One region of the Xylanivirga thermophila genome, then DNA from elsewhere that is predicted to be linked to it. Evidence: a T-box and tRNA genes for the amino acid it is inferred to sense, from the RefSeq annotation. Region 1 holds a T-box; the other holds one or more tRNA genes.

Region 1 (4,332 bases):
TCAGGTAATATCGATGTAATTTGGAACGGCTATTCTATCACAGAAGAAAGAAAAGAAAAGGTTTCCTTTACCCAAGCCTATCTGGAGAACAAACAAATAATAATTACATTGGCTGAATCCGATATAGAAAGCAAGGCAGATTTAAAAGATAAGAGGGTAGCAGTTCAAAACGGCTCAAGTACTTTAGAAGCAATAAATAAGGAGCCTTCGATAGTAAAGGGTTTTAAAGGAGGAGAACCGGTTTTATTTGATACAAATAATGAAGCTTTCATGGACTTGGAAGCCAAACGGGCAGATGCCGTTGTGGCAGATGAAGTTCTTGCAAAATACTATATCAAACAAAAGGATCCTAAAGACTATAAAATTCTCGAAGAGGATTTTGGGGAAGAGGAATATGGGATAGGTCTTAGAAAAGGCGATAAGAAATTATTAGAAGCGATTAACAATGCCTTGGATGATTTGAAAGAGGATGGAACTTATAATAAAATTTGCAAAAAATGGTTTGGAGAAAATGATTAAGGTAAGAGGATGATGATATGATCAGCTATATATATACTTTATTGCCGTCTATGATTGATGGACTTATGGGAACCCTGGGCATATTTATTATAACCCTTGTACTATCTATTCCACTGGGAGTGCTTGTTGCCATAGGGAGATTATCAAAAATAAAAATTGTATCTACAATAACTAAATTTTATATATGGGTAATGCGTGGTACACCATTAATGCTTCAGATAGTGTTTGTGTTTTTTGGGTTGCCTATAGTAGGTGTAACCTTTGATAGATTTACTGCTGTGATTATAGCTTTTGTATTGAACTATGGTGCATATTTTGGTGAAATATTCAGAGGTGGTATAGAATCCATTGATAGAGGACAATATGAGGCAGCTAAGGTTTTAGGATTGACTCCGTATAAGACATTTAAAAGGATAATACTTCCTCAGATGTTCAAGATAGTGTTACCTTCCATTGCAAATGAAGTAATCACCCTTGTGAAAGATACTTCATTGGTATATGTAGTAGGGATCGGAGAGTTATTGAGGGCTGGGAAAATTGCTTCGAATCGGGATGTTTCATTAGTTCCATTGGCCTTGGTGGCGGTTATCTATCTGATGTTAACCGCTATATTTACTAAAGCTTTTAATAATATGGAGAAAAAATATTCTTATTATGAATAGGAGGAGCGAAATGCTTTTAGAAATAAATAATCTGAACAAAAGCTTTGGAAAGAAAAAGATACTAAAAGATATAAGCTTTAGAATGGATTCAGGTGAAGTCTTGGCGGTTATAGGGCCATCGGGAGCTGGAAAAACAACGCTCCTCAGATGTATAAATAATCTAGAAAAATGTGATAGCGGTGATATAAAAATTGACGGATCCTATTTATGTAAGGATCTTGGTGGCAAAAGTATATATGCTAGTGTTGATGGAATAAAGACTATACGAAAAAAAATAGGCCTAGTTTTTCAAAACTATAACCTATTTCCCCATATGTCGGTAATGGAAAACATAACAGAGGCTCCTATAAATGTCTTTGGAGTTTCCAAAGAAGAAGCGAGGGATAAGGCTTTAGAACTACTAGAGACCATGGGGCTTGAAGAAAAGGCTGATTCTTATCCATTTGAGCTTTCTGGAGGTCAAAAACAAAGGATAGCTATTGCAAGGGCTTGTGCATTAAATCCTAATATCATGTGTTTAGATGAACCTACTTCTGCTTTAGATCCGGAATTAAGGGAGGAAATAGCAGGTATAATAGAGAAATTAGCAGATAATAGTATGGGTATTTTGATCATAACCCATGATATGACTTTTGCAAAGAGAGTTGCTAATAGGATAATATTTATGGAAGATGGACAGATTCAGCAGGAAGGCACCAAAGAAGCGTTCTTCAGTAATTTCGAAGATGATAGGATAAAAAAGTTTGTGGCTTTATAATTTGAGGGTGATTTTATCTTTTTTACACATATGTTTATTTGGAGTTAAGAATGGCAGATGTAATAATAGTTTCAATAATCATCAGCTATTGGCGATTGGAAATGATAAAATCCTCTTGAATCTTATTGCAAACCATAATTTGCTACAGTATAATATGATTAGAGCATTATTAAACATATGATTGTAATCTGGAGAGGAGAATAAAAAATAGACTCAGAAAGCAGAAGAGAGGCTATCTTAAAGACTATACAAAATAATAATAAACCTATAACAGGTTCTGCCCTTTCCAAGGTATTTGGCGTTAGTCGCCAGGTTATAGTACAGGATATAGCCATATTAAGGGCGGCAGGATATGTTATAATTGCTACTCCGCAAGGGTATATATTACCCCAAAAATTTAATGATAGGCATACTAGGGTCTTGGCTCTTAAGCATAAACCTTGCCAAATACAGGATGAGCTATCTACTATTGTGGATTTAGGCGGGAGTGTAAAGGATGTAGTCATTGAACATCCAGTATATGGAGAGTTTAGAGCTGATCTTATGATAAATTCACCTAGCGATCTTAGAGCCTTTATGGCAAAGATGCAAAAAGAACAAGCAGAACCTTTGTCATCGCTGACAGAAGGTATACATCTCCACACCATAGAGGCAGATAGCGATGATGTTTTGGATAGGATAGAACAGGCGTTGAAAGTAAAAGGATATTTGGTAGAGAATCTCTGATTATAGTTGAATATATTAAAAAATAGTGTATAATATATTAAAAGAAAAAAGTGATGAAGGGAAGTTAAGGTAGTTTGAGTTCTCTAAGAGAGCCGATGGCAGGTGCAAATCGGTAGAACCACTATCGATATTCCGTCCTGGAGCTGTAGGCTGAAAGTAATATTAGGCCGTACCGGATGCCGGGCCGTTATCGCCGGTTGAAGCTGGGGTTTTAACCCAACAAGGGTGGCAACGCGGGTGTATTCTCGTCCCTATAATAGAGGGATGGGATTTTTTTAATTTTGGTAAAAATTTCGGTTAGGAGGGTTATTATGCTGGATATAAAATTTATTCGTTCCAATCATGAAGCGGTAGAGAAGATGCTATCAGACCGTAAAGGGACAGTAGATCTAAAAGAATTCTTAGAATTAGATGGGCAGAGACGTAAATATATAGGGGAGAGCGAACAGCTAAAAAACAAAAGAAATACGGTAAGTCAGGAGATAGCAAAACTCAAAAGGGAGAAAAAAGATGCGACCTCTATTATGAAAGAAATGAAGGAAGTTTCAAAGACCATAAAGGAATATGATGAAAAGTTAAAGGATATAGAAGAAAAATTGGAGGCTATTGTACTTACCATTCCTAATATGCCCCATGAATCTGTACCTGTTGGTAACTCAGACGAGGATAATAAAGAGGTAAGACGTTGGGGAGATCCAAGGGAGTTTGATTTTGAATCTAAAGCCCATTGGGATATAGGGGAAGATCTTGGAATATTAGATTTCGCCACTGGTGCAAAGGTTACGGGTGCTAGGTTTACCTTTTATAAGGGGTTAGGTGCTAGGCTTGAGCGAGCATTAGTAAACTTTATGTTGGATCTTCATATTACACAGCATGGCTACACAGAAGTGTTCCCACCATTTATAGTGCATAGGCGCAGTATGCAGGGTACAGGACAATTACCCAAATTTGAGGAAGATGCATTTAAGATAGCAGGGACTGACTATTTTCTTATACCTACTGCAGAGGTACCAGTTACAAATATGTATAGGGAACAGGTAATAGATGGATCAAAACTTCCAATAAAACATGTTGCCTATAGTGCATGTTTTAGAGCAGAGGCTGGTTCGGCAGGCAGGGATACTAGAGGTCTTATAAGACAGCATCAATTTAACAAGGTAGAGATGGTTAAATTCGTAGAGCCTGAAAATTCATATGAAGAGCTTGAAAAGCTTACAAAGGATGCAGAAGATGTATTAAAGCTTTTGGGCCTTCCGTATAGAGTCGTTACATTGTGTACTGGCGATTTGGGATTTTCTTCAGCTAAGACCTACGACTTGGAAGTATGGATGCCCAGTTATGGTAGATATGTAGAGATATCCTCATGCAGTAACTTTGAGGATTTTCAAGCAAGGAGGGCAAATATAAAATATAGACCTTCTGATAAGGGAAAAGCTGTATATTTGCATACATTGAATGGTTCTGGTGTAGCCATAGGGCGTACTGTAGCTGCTATACTAGAGAATTATCAGCAGCAGGATGGCTCGGTTTTGATTCCGGAAAAACTTATACCTTATATGGGCGGTATAGACAAGATTACAAGGTAATATATTCCAATTTAAAAAGCCTTGGGTTTTGTAAAAATTCAAGGCTTTTTAGGGTTTAGTAGCTTTAAAATTCCTTACTTAA
Region 2 (9,021 bases), on a different contig from region 1:
TCACCTTTGACTTATTAGTATACATTTTGATAACTAAGTACCATATTATTATAAGATATAAAATATTGAATGTTGTTTCCATTATAGATTTCATATTTATTGTCCTCCTTGTTTATTTATTATATCTTTTAGCAATGATAGGTTAGTGATTATATTTTCCATATCCTCAATGGTGCAATCTGCAAATAAAGAAGTAAAGTAATTGTTTATAAGTACTTTAAAACTTTCTGCTAATTCATTGCCATGCTCTGTAAGCTCTATATAAACCACTCTTTTATCTTTTTCGCCCCTTGTTCTTGTTATCATATGTTGTTTTTCCAGTCGGTCAAGAATACCAGAAACTGTAGCATTGGTAAGGTTTACTTCTGAGCTTATCTCGTTTACCTTGAGTTTTTTATGTCTATATAATAAATCCATTACGAAAACTTGGGGAACAGTAAGTTCAAGTTTACTAAACTCTTTCCCAATATTATTGTACAATGTCGTGTATATTTCTCTTATCATAAATGCAATATTTATACTTTGATCTAACATGGGATCTATACACACCTCCAATATATTAATTTTAAATATCCATAATTATTTAGCATACTAAACATTAGTGTACTAAATAATTATATCGCAATGATTTTAATTGTCAATAAGTTGTTTTATAAAATAATATTAAAAGGCTAATAGGACGTAGAATGATATATTTAGTCATTTAGATATGTATAGAGCAGCTATTATGCTTTATCAGGTATAAAGGAACTATAGAAGGGATGAAAAGCCTTTATTGTTTATGTTATAATGATTTGACGATAATATTATATTTAGGGAATGGGGGGATTTTTACGATTAAAAGACCTGTTTTATTTAGTTCATGCAGTGGTCCATATAGAAAAAGTCAAATATACTTTATATTAGATGGTATTTTGATAAACGCTGCTATAATTTTGACAACGGGTGTATTCATGTCAGGCTATATGATACATCTAGGTGCGTCTGATTTTTTAATAGGTATTATCAATAATGCACCGTCTTGGGCTCTTATTATATCGGTATTTTCTTCAGTTATCTATGAAAGAATGGAATATAGGAAAAATCTTCTCATTACTTTAGATGTAATGTCTAGAATCTTTATTTGCTCTATTGTATTTTTACCGCTTATTTTTAAAAATACAAAAATAGCAGTCATGCTTGCTGCTAGCATGGTAATTATAGGGAATATACTTTGGGGTATATATAGTACCGGGGTAACTGTGTGGATGTTTAGTTTGGTGCCTGCTAAAAAAAGGGCCAACTATATATATGCTCGTATGTTCTATTTGCGAATATCATTTACCATAACTACAATTTTGATGGGAACTTTGCTTGATAGATTTAATAAAAACTATGTAGGTTTTTTGACGGTTTTTATGGTGAGCTTGATTCTATCATTAATAGATGCCATATTATTATCCAGGACAGAGGAACCTCCGAATAGAGTAAATAAGGAGCATACTATAAAGTTTTCTCAATTTTTGTCACCATTAAAGGATGCTGAGTATAGTAAATTTTTGTTGTTTGTATTTTTATTTTTTTTAAGTCTCACAATATCCAGTTCTTTTACATCCCTATACCATATAAGATATCTTAAGCTTAGCTATAGTTTTATATCCTTTGTAAATGTACTAAACTATATAGCTATGATTGCATGCACCAAGTTTTGGGGAAGAGTGGAAGAAAAAAAAGGAATACAATTTGTATTAGGCATTACGGGTATTATTGTTTTATTTGAATTTTTTATATATAATTTTCTAACTACAAAAACTTATTTTTTATTGTTTCTATCATCTGTTATTGCGGGTATTGGCAATAGTGGATTTAATATATCAATAGTAACCTATAGATATGATTTAATTCCAGAATCTAACAAAACGCTATATGAAGGTTGGTATGGCGCAGCGCATGGTATAAGTACCATATTAGGTCCTATAATAGGTAATAAAATAATGAATAGCCTTCCTAGGATACAAAATGCAGTCTACGAGTACAGCAATTTCCAATTATTGTATCTAATATCCTTTATAATGGGCATAACAGTATTTGTATTTATGTTTTATATTCCTAAAAAGATAAATTATACATGGAATTACACCAAAAATTATAAAAAAGATTGACAAGGCTATACCATATGCTATAATAATATTGACATCATTGTCGACATAGATTTTTGTTTTAATCTTATTTCGACGCTGGTGTCAGAATAAGTGCATAATTTTTTTATTTTTACTACATAATACATATTACCTAAATTTTTGAGGGGGTTTCATAATGAAAACAGGAAAACAGTTTTTTGGCAATATGGCCATTAATGAGGGTCTTAAATATATGGAAAAAGACCCAATGAAGAATTTTCCCAAATTAGTAGATTGGGCAGGAAAGTTAGTTATACAGGAAAACCATAAACGTTCAGTAGAGGCATTTAGAGAAATCGCTGCAGATCCGGAGAATAACTGGAACAAGCTGACTCAGAGGATATTCACAGAGATTGATCCTAATGTAAGAAAGAAGTTCCTGGTTAACTATATTGTTAACTCTGGTATTATTGGTTTACCTTATGCAGCAAAGATGAAAGAAAAATATGATTGCAATGTGCCATGGGCTATTTTGATGGATCCTACTACTGCATGTAACTTAAAGTGTACAGGTTGCTGGGCTGCTGAATATGATAAAGGTGCATCAATGGACAATGATACCCTTGACAGCATAATAACACAGGGCAAAGATCTAGGTATATATATGTATATATTCTCAGGCGGTGAGCCCTTAGTACGTAAAAAGGATCTTATAAAATTGGCCGAGAAACATGACGATTGTATGTTCTTGGCATTTACCAATGCTACTTTGGTAGATGAAGAATTTGCAAAAGAATTAGCAAGGGTAGGTAACTTCTTGCTTGCCATAAGTGTAGAAGGCTTTGAGAAAGAAAATGACTTAAGACGTGGAGACGGCTGCTATCAAAAAGTTATGAAGGCTATGGATATTCTAAAGGAACATGGCTGTGGATTTGGATTTTCAGCTTGCTATCACAGCAAGAACATAGACTCAGTTGGTTCTGAAGAATACGTAGATTTTATGATTGAAAAGGGCTGTCTGTTTGGATGGTACTTTACCTATATGCCACTTGGTAAAGATGCTGTTCCTGAGTTACTTGCAAGACCAGAGCAGAGAGAATTTATGTATCATCAAATACGTAAAATGAGGAAGACAAAACCCATATTCTTAATGGATTTCTGGAATGATGGTGAGTATGTAAATGGATGTATTGCAGGCGGGCGTAACTACTTGCATATAAATTCAAATGGTGATGTTGAACCTTGTGCATTTATCCATTATTCAAATGTCAATATCAAAGAGGGAACTTTAATTGAGGCTTTACAGTCTCCTCTATTCCAACAGTATAAGGAGAGACAGCCATTTAACCAAAACCATTTGAGACCTTGTCCATTGCTTGACAATCCAAATGAGCTAAAGGAAATGGTAATAAAGTCAGGTGCTAAGTCTACCCAGTTCCTAGATGAAGAGGATGTAGTTGATTTAACCGATAAATGCCAGGATATATCAAAAGAATGGGCAGAGACAGCTGATAGATTATGGGAAGAAAGCCAAAAAGCAAAGGCTGAAAAGGAAGCACAGACTGCTAGATAAGTAAGTTTTATATGGGTGTAAGGCGTTGCTTTGCACCCATTATATATGTTATATAATATATTTTTTATTAATGGGGGGGTGCCTATTGCCTAAGATTGTAGATTATGATTTAATGAGGGAGCAAATAATAGATCAGGCTATGGTAGTGTTTGGCCAAAAAGGTTACCATTATACTAGTCTGTCAGATGTTGCATCTCAATGCGGCATGGCTAGAACGAGCTTATATCAATATTTTAAAAACAAGGATGAGATATTTGCTGAAGTAGTCAAAAAGGTTTTAGACGATATAGAAGATGAATGCAGACCTATCCTCAATCAATCGGATTTGACGGCAGTGGATAAGATAAAGACCATATTTGGGCATTTTGTCACCCAATATCAAGATGAAAAATATAAAATACGTATACTTCTGGATATTAGGGTGATCATGAAGATGAAGAAGCAAAATCGCCTAAATGGAATAGCTGATAGAATAGAAAGCTTCAGACAGCTATTTTTGCCACTTTTGAATGAGGGAATGCAAAAAAAGGAGATAAAGGATGTGGATGCAGAGAGCATGTCTTCTACATTGTATAATCTTCTTGAATCATTATGGTCAAAGGTTTCATTCTATAAAGACTCGAATTTTCAGCTATATTTAAGGAGTCTGCATATTTTAATTGATGGATTAAAAGCTTAAGATGAAAACAATCACCGTTGTTAGAGAGTTAACTCTCTAACAACGGTATTATAATAAAAAATACATTTGACAAATCTGTAATTTTAGCTTATAATAAAAAAGCTGTCTAAAGTATTTATCTGTGCACCCGTAGCTCAGTAGGATAGAGCACTGGTTTCCTAAACCAGGTGTCAGGGGTTCGAATCCCTTCGGGTGCACCATTTTATGCTTAAATTTAAATTATTTTAATTGAGGTTGTGAGAATATAGTGCTACATGAAGATTTCATGAGGCAGGCTATCTATGAAGCTCAGAAGGCTTATTCACGAGATGAGGTACCAATAGGTGCTGTGGTAGTAAAGGATGGACTGGTAATAGGTAGAGGCTATAATCTGCGAGAGAGTCATCAGGATCCTACTTTACACGCTGAAATAATTGCCATACGTGAGGCTTCTAAGAATCTTAAAAGCTGGCGACTTACTGGATGTTCTTTGTATGTTACCATTGAGCCATGTGCTATGTGTGCTGGTGCTATGATACAATCAAGGTTAGAAAATTTAATCTTTGGAGCATGGGATCCAAAAGGTGGCTGTGTTGGTAGCTTATATGATCTAGTAACGGATAATAGATTTAATCATAGGGTAGAAGTAATACAAGGTATACTTGAAGACGAATGCAGAGAGCTTATGCAAAATTTTTTTAGACAAAAGCGTTTAAGAAGAGGCTGAATTTGTTTGTTGCTAAAAAAATTGTCATATACTATAATGAGTACTATATGGAGAGTTGTCCGAGTGGTTGAAGGTGCGAAACTCGAAATTTCGTGTCGGTGATGAGCCGACCCAGGGTTCGAATCCCTGACTCTCCGCCAAATTTACAGTGAATGGAGAAAGCTTTTTAAAGACATTATACTGCCAGGTATTCTGGCAGTATAATGTCTTTCAGGAGTCTTAAGGGGATCTTAAATTCTGGTATTCCGGATGAATAGGGAGCAATATCATATAGTTCAAAATATATTATGATGCTATCATCTTTAAAATAAAAGGCTTGATCATAGTGTATACCTGTAAAACCATCTTCTCCAGTAAAAAAGCTTGTGTCCTTGCATTGAGAGATTTGCTTTTCTATTTCGTTATTTATTATTTCCTTATAGCCAATTCCATCTATAAATATACTCTTTAGTGTTATCTCTTCTCCCGTATTTAAATCAAAGTTATAGGCTGCTTTTTTGGAAACACCGTGATTTCCACCCGTATATTCATAGAATAATATTGTAATACTTATTATATTATCACTTTGAAAAGGTACTTCATAAGAAGTTACTGCTTCATAATGAATATTACTGTATATATCTTTATTTGCCTTATCCTCTATTTCTTTTTTAAAGTGCAATATATCCTTCCTTATTTTTCTGTTTAAGTTTTGTTCAATTTTTTTATTTTTTAATCCTCGTACTACGGGTATTTTTATATCTAATTCTAGATTATTGGTTTCATAGTCTATGGATTTTTCAAATATCGATGCATCGCTATTTATAATTTCGGAAGTATTGGTATAAATATGATGTATATTGTTTGCATTATATACCAATCCTGTGGATAATAAAAGTCCAACTAAAAACATAATTATATTTTTTGGCATAATACACATCTCCCTATATAATATATTTTTAGTATGCTATTTTTAGCTGTTCATATACTGTTTATATATGAGAAAAGTGGATTTTAAATAAGATTTGTTGTTTATATACATTATACTAAAAATAATATATACTAAACGTATGAATTTATTATCTAACTATTAACAATTAGTGGGGGAGGCTTTAGATGGATAAAATTGGGAAAATGTTACCTTATCTATTAATTTGCGCAATGGCTTTTTATATGTTGCCTCTGCTAGGTAAGGATACAGGGAGCTTTATGCTAATATTATTAATAGCTATACCTATTATCTGTTTTATAGTATCATTGTTTTATGGCATAAAAAATGGTTTAAATTTGATTTTTGTACTGATTGTAGGAGTTATCTTTATACCAACTATTTTTATATATTATAATAGTAGTGCTTGGATTTATACAATAGAATATGCTATTGTAGCATTGGCTGGTAATATGATTGGCGGATTTATTGTGAAACGGTCAAAAGAGAGTTAATATAAAAACAGGAGTAATTTAATCACTCCTGTTTTTATATTAGTCACATATTCTAAAATTCTTTATCTATTGTTATAATACAATTGTAGTGGGGATTGACCTTTTTTACAGCTTGACAAATATCAGTTTTAAGTTGTTCTTCCATGGCGGGAGTATTCAATTTATATGCATCTACAACAATATCAAAGATAAGATTCTTTTTGTCTCCCTTGCCAACTATTCTAAAATCATGTATGGAATTTATTAATTCATTATCTTTAATTATTTTTTCAATTTCATTTTTTGTTTCTATAATCTCTTTTGTTTCTATAGAAACGGGATCCATATGAATAACTAAATGTAATCCTAGATTTTCGCTGAGCTCCCTTTCAGCCTTATCTATTATTTCATGAATTTCAACCACATCTATATTTGCAGGGAATTCTGCATGGATAGAAGCCATGGTCCTTCCAGGACCATAATTATGAACAATTAAATCATGTACACCAGTTATATATTCATATGATAGTACACCTTCCTTAATGGATTTTATGAGTTCTTCATCTGGTGCCTCCCCAATTAATGGACTTATGGTTTCTTTTACTAGATTAAATCCTGCGTATATGATAAAAATGGCTACAAAGCCCCCGATATATCCATCAATAGGGAAATCTGTAAATGTTGATACAAATAGTGATATAGCCACTACTGAAGTAGTAAATACATCGCCTAGTGCATCGATAGCAGTAGCTTTAAGCGCAGAAGAAGAAATTATATTTCCTAATTTCTTATTGAATAGGCTGAGCCATATTTTTAAGAATATAGAAACTAGCAATAGTACAAAGGGGAGCCATTCAAAAGCCACAGGTTTAGGATTTTTAATGCGCTCGAAAGAAGTTTTTATAAATTGAAATCCTACTAGCATAACCATGAATGCAACTATTAAGGCGGAAAGATATTCTATTCTACCATGTCCATAGGGGTGCTCTTTGTCTGGCGGTCTATTTGAAAGCTTGAAGCCAACAATTGTAATAATGGAAGAGGCAGCATCGGATAGATTGTTAAATGCATCTGCCAAAACAGCTATTGAGGAAACTATGATTCCTACAGCTAATTTAACAATAAATAAAATTAAATTGATTATTATTCCAACCAGACCGGCCATATATCCTACTTTTCCCCTTGTTTCCCTATCGCTAAAATCACTATTATTCTTTGTAGACAATTTCAATATATAATCTACAAGCATACATCTAACCTCCAATATCTATATAAAAAATATATTTATCAGCATTGCCTTAAGTTTTTTTAAAGTAATGTACCACAATTATATCATGTTTTACTAATTTTTATATAGCTAAATAACTTATGGGATATAAAAATATATTGAAACGCTATAGTGCAGAAATTATGTTTATTGACAAAGCAGTATTATACATATAGCATATAAATATATAAAAATTTACAGATTATAATTACATGCAGATATATGCATTGGAGGATATAAAATGAATAAGAAGATTTCAATTTTATTATTGCTTGTTTTAATACTCTTCAATATGGTAGGTTGTATTAAAAAACAAGTAGAGGGTGAAATACAATTACAGATACCAAATGAAGAAAAACAGGAAAGTGATATGGTAGAACCAAATGTAGAGGAACGATATAAAGATAATATAAAGGAAAAAGTTGATGAAATGACCCTTGATGAGAAAATTGGTCAAATGGTTTTAGTAGGATTTGAAGGATATACAGTAAATGATGCTACTAGGCGTTTGATAGAGGACTATCATGTAGGAGGTTTTATTTTATTTGAACGGAATATAAGGGATGTAGAGCAATTGGTAGATTTATTAAATGAATTAAAAAATATCAATACTGTAAATAAGATGCCTCTATTTATATCAACCGATGAAGAGGGGGGAAGGGTAAGCAGAATGCCTAAAGAATTTAAAAAGCTCCCGCCTAACAAAACCATAGGCGATATAAATAATGGGGATTTTTCGTTTGAAATAGGCAGCATAATAGGGGAGGAACTTAAGGGATTAGGTTTAAATATGGATTTTGCGCCGGTTTTAGATATAAACAGCAATCCTAATAATCCTGTAATTGGTTCTAGGTCGTTTGGTGACAATATAGAAATAGTGACTAAATTGGGTATAAGGACCATGGAAGGGATAGCATCTGAAGGTATAATACCGGTCATAAAACATTTTCCAGGACATGGAGATACTTCAGTAGATTCCCATTTGGATCTGCCTTGTATAAATAATGATTTGGAGCGATTACAAGATCTTGAGTTTGTGCCATTTAAAGAGGCGATAGATAATGGGGCAGATGTTGTAATGGTAGCCCATATTCTATTTTCACAACTTGATGGGGAAAATCCTGCCTCTTTATCTAAAACTATAATTACAGATATCCTAAGAGATCATATGGAATTTGACGGTGTTGTTATTACTGATGATATGACTATGGGGGCTATAGTGGATAATTATGGTATGGGAGAAGCAGCTGTAAAATCCATAGTGGCAGGTACTGACATAGTATTGATTTGTCATCA

The links. A T-box is a leader RNA that pairs with one kind of tRNA and senses whether it is charged. The one in region 1 lies ahead of serS (serine--tRNA ligase), so its partner is inferred to be a tRNA-Ser.
Region 2: it has a tRNA-Ser gene. The T-box ahead of serS (serine--tRNA ligase) is inferred to sense a tRNA for this amino acid. The anticodon was not compared.

What each region holds. Positions count from the first base shown of each region.
Region 1 is NZ_RXHQ01000026.1:29,360-33,691, forward strand. It holds gene EJN67_RS10750 (amino acid ABC transporter substrate-binding protein) at 1-519, shown strand, start outside; gene EJN67_RS10755 (amino acid ABC transporter permease) at 540-1,181, shown strand; gene EJN67_RS10760 (amino acid ABC transporter ATP-binding protein) at 1,192-1,938, shown strand; partial or broken gene EJN67_RS14410 (HTH domain-containing protein) at 2,173-2,310, shown strand; gene EJN67_RS14275 (3H domain-containing protein) at 2,359-2,664, shown strand; T-box leader at 2,709-2,920, shown strand; gene serS (serine--tRNA ligase) at 2,976-4,250, shown strand.
Region 2 is NZ_RXHQ01000005.1:57,081-66,101, forward strand. It holds gene EJN67_RS04250 (hypothetical protein) at 1-94, opposite strand, end outside; gene EJN67_RS04255 (MarR family winged helix-turn-helix transcriptional regulator) at 97-534, opposite strand; gene EJN67_RS04260 (MFS transporter) at 762-2,141, shown strand; gene EJN67_RS04265 (radical SAM protein) at 2,296-3,672, shown strand; gene EJN67_RS04270 (TetR/AcrR family transcriptional regulator) at 3,758-4,351, shown strand; tRNA gene EJN67_RS04275 (tRNA-Arg) at 4,475-4,551, shown strand; gene tadA (tRNA adenosine(34) deaminase TadA) at 4,599-5,057, shown strand; tRNA gene EJN67_RS04285 (tRNA-Ser) at 5,107-5,197, shown strand; gene EJN67_RS04290 (DUF3298 and DUF4163 domain-containing protein) at 5,233-5,967, opposite strand; gene EJN67_RS04295 (hypothetical protein) at 6,153-6,479, shown strand; gene EJN67_RS04300 (cation diffusion facilitator family transporter) at 6,532-7,707, opposite strand; gene nagZ (beta-N-acetylhexosaminidase) at 7,967-9,021, shown strand, end outside.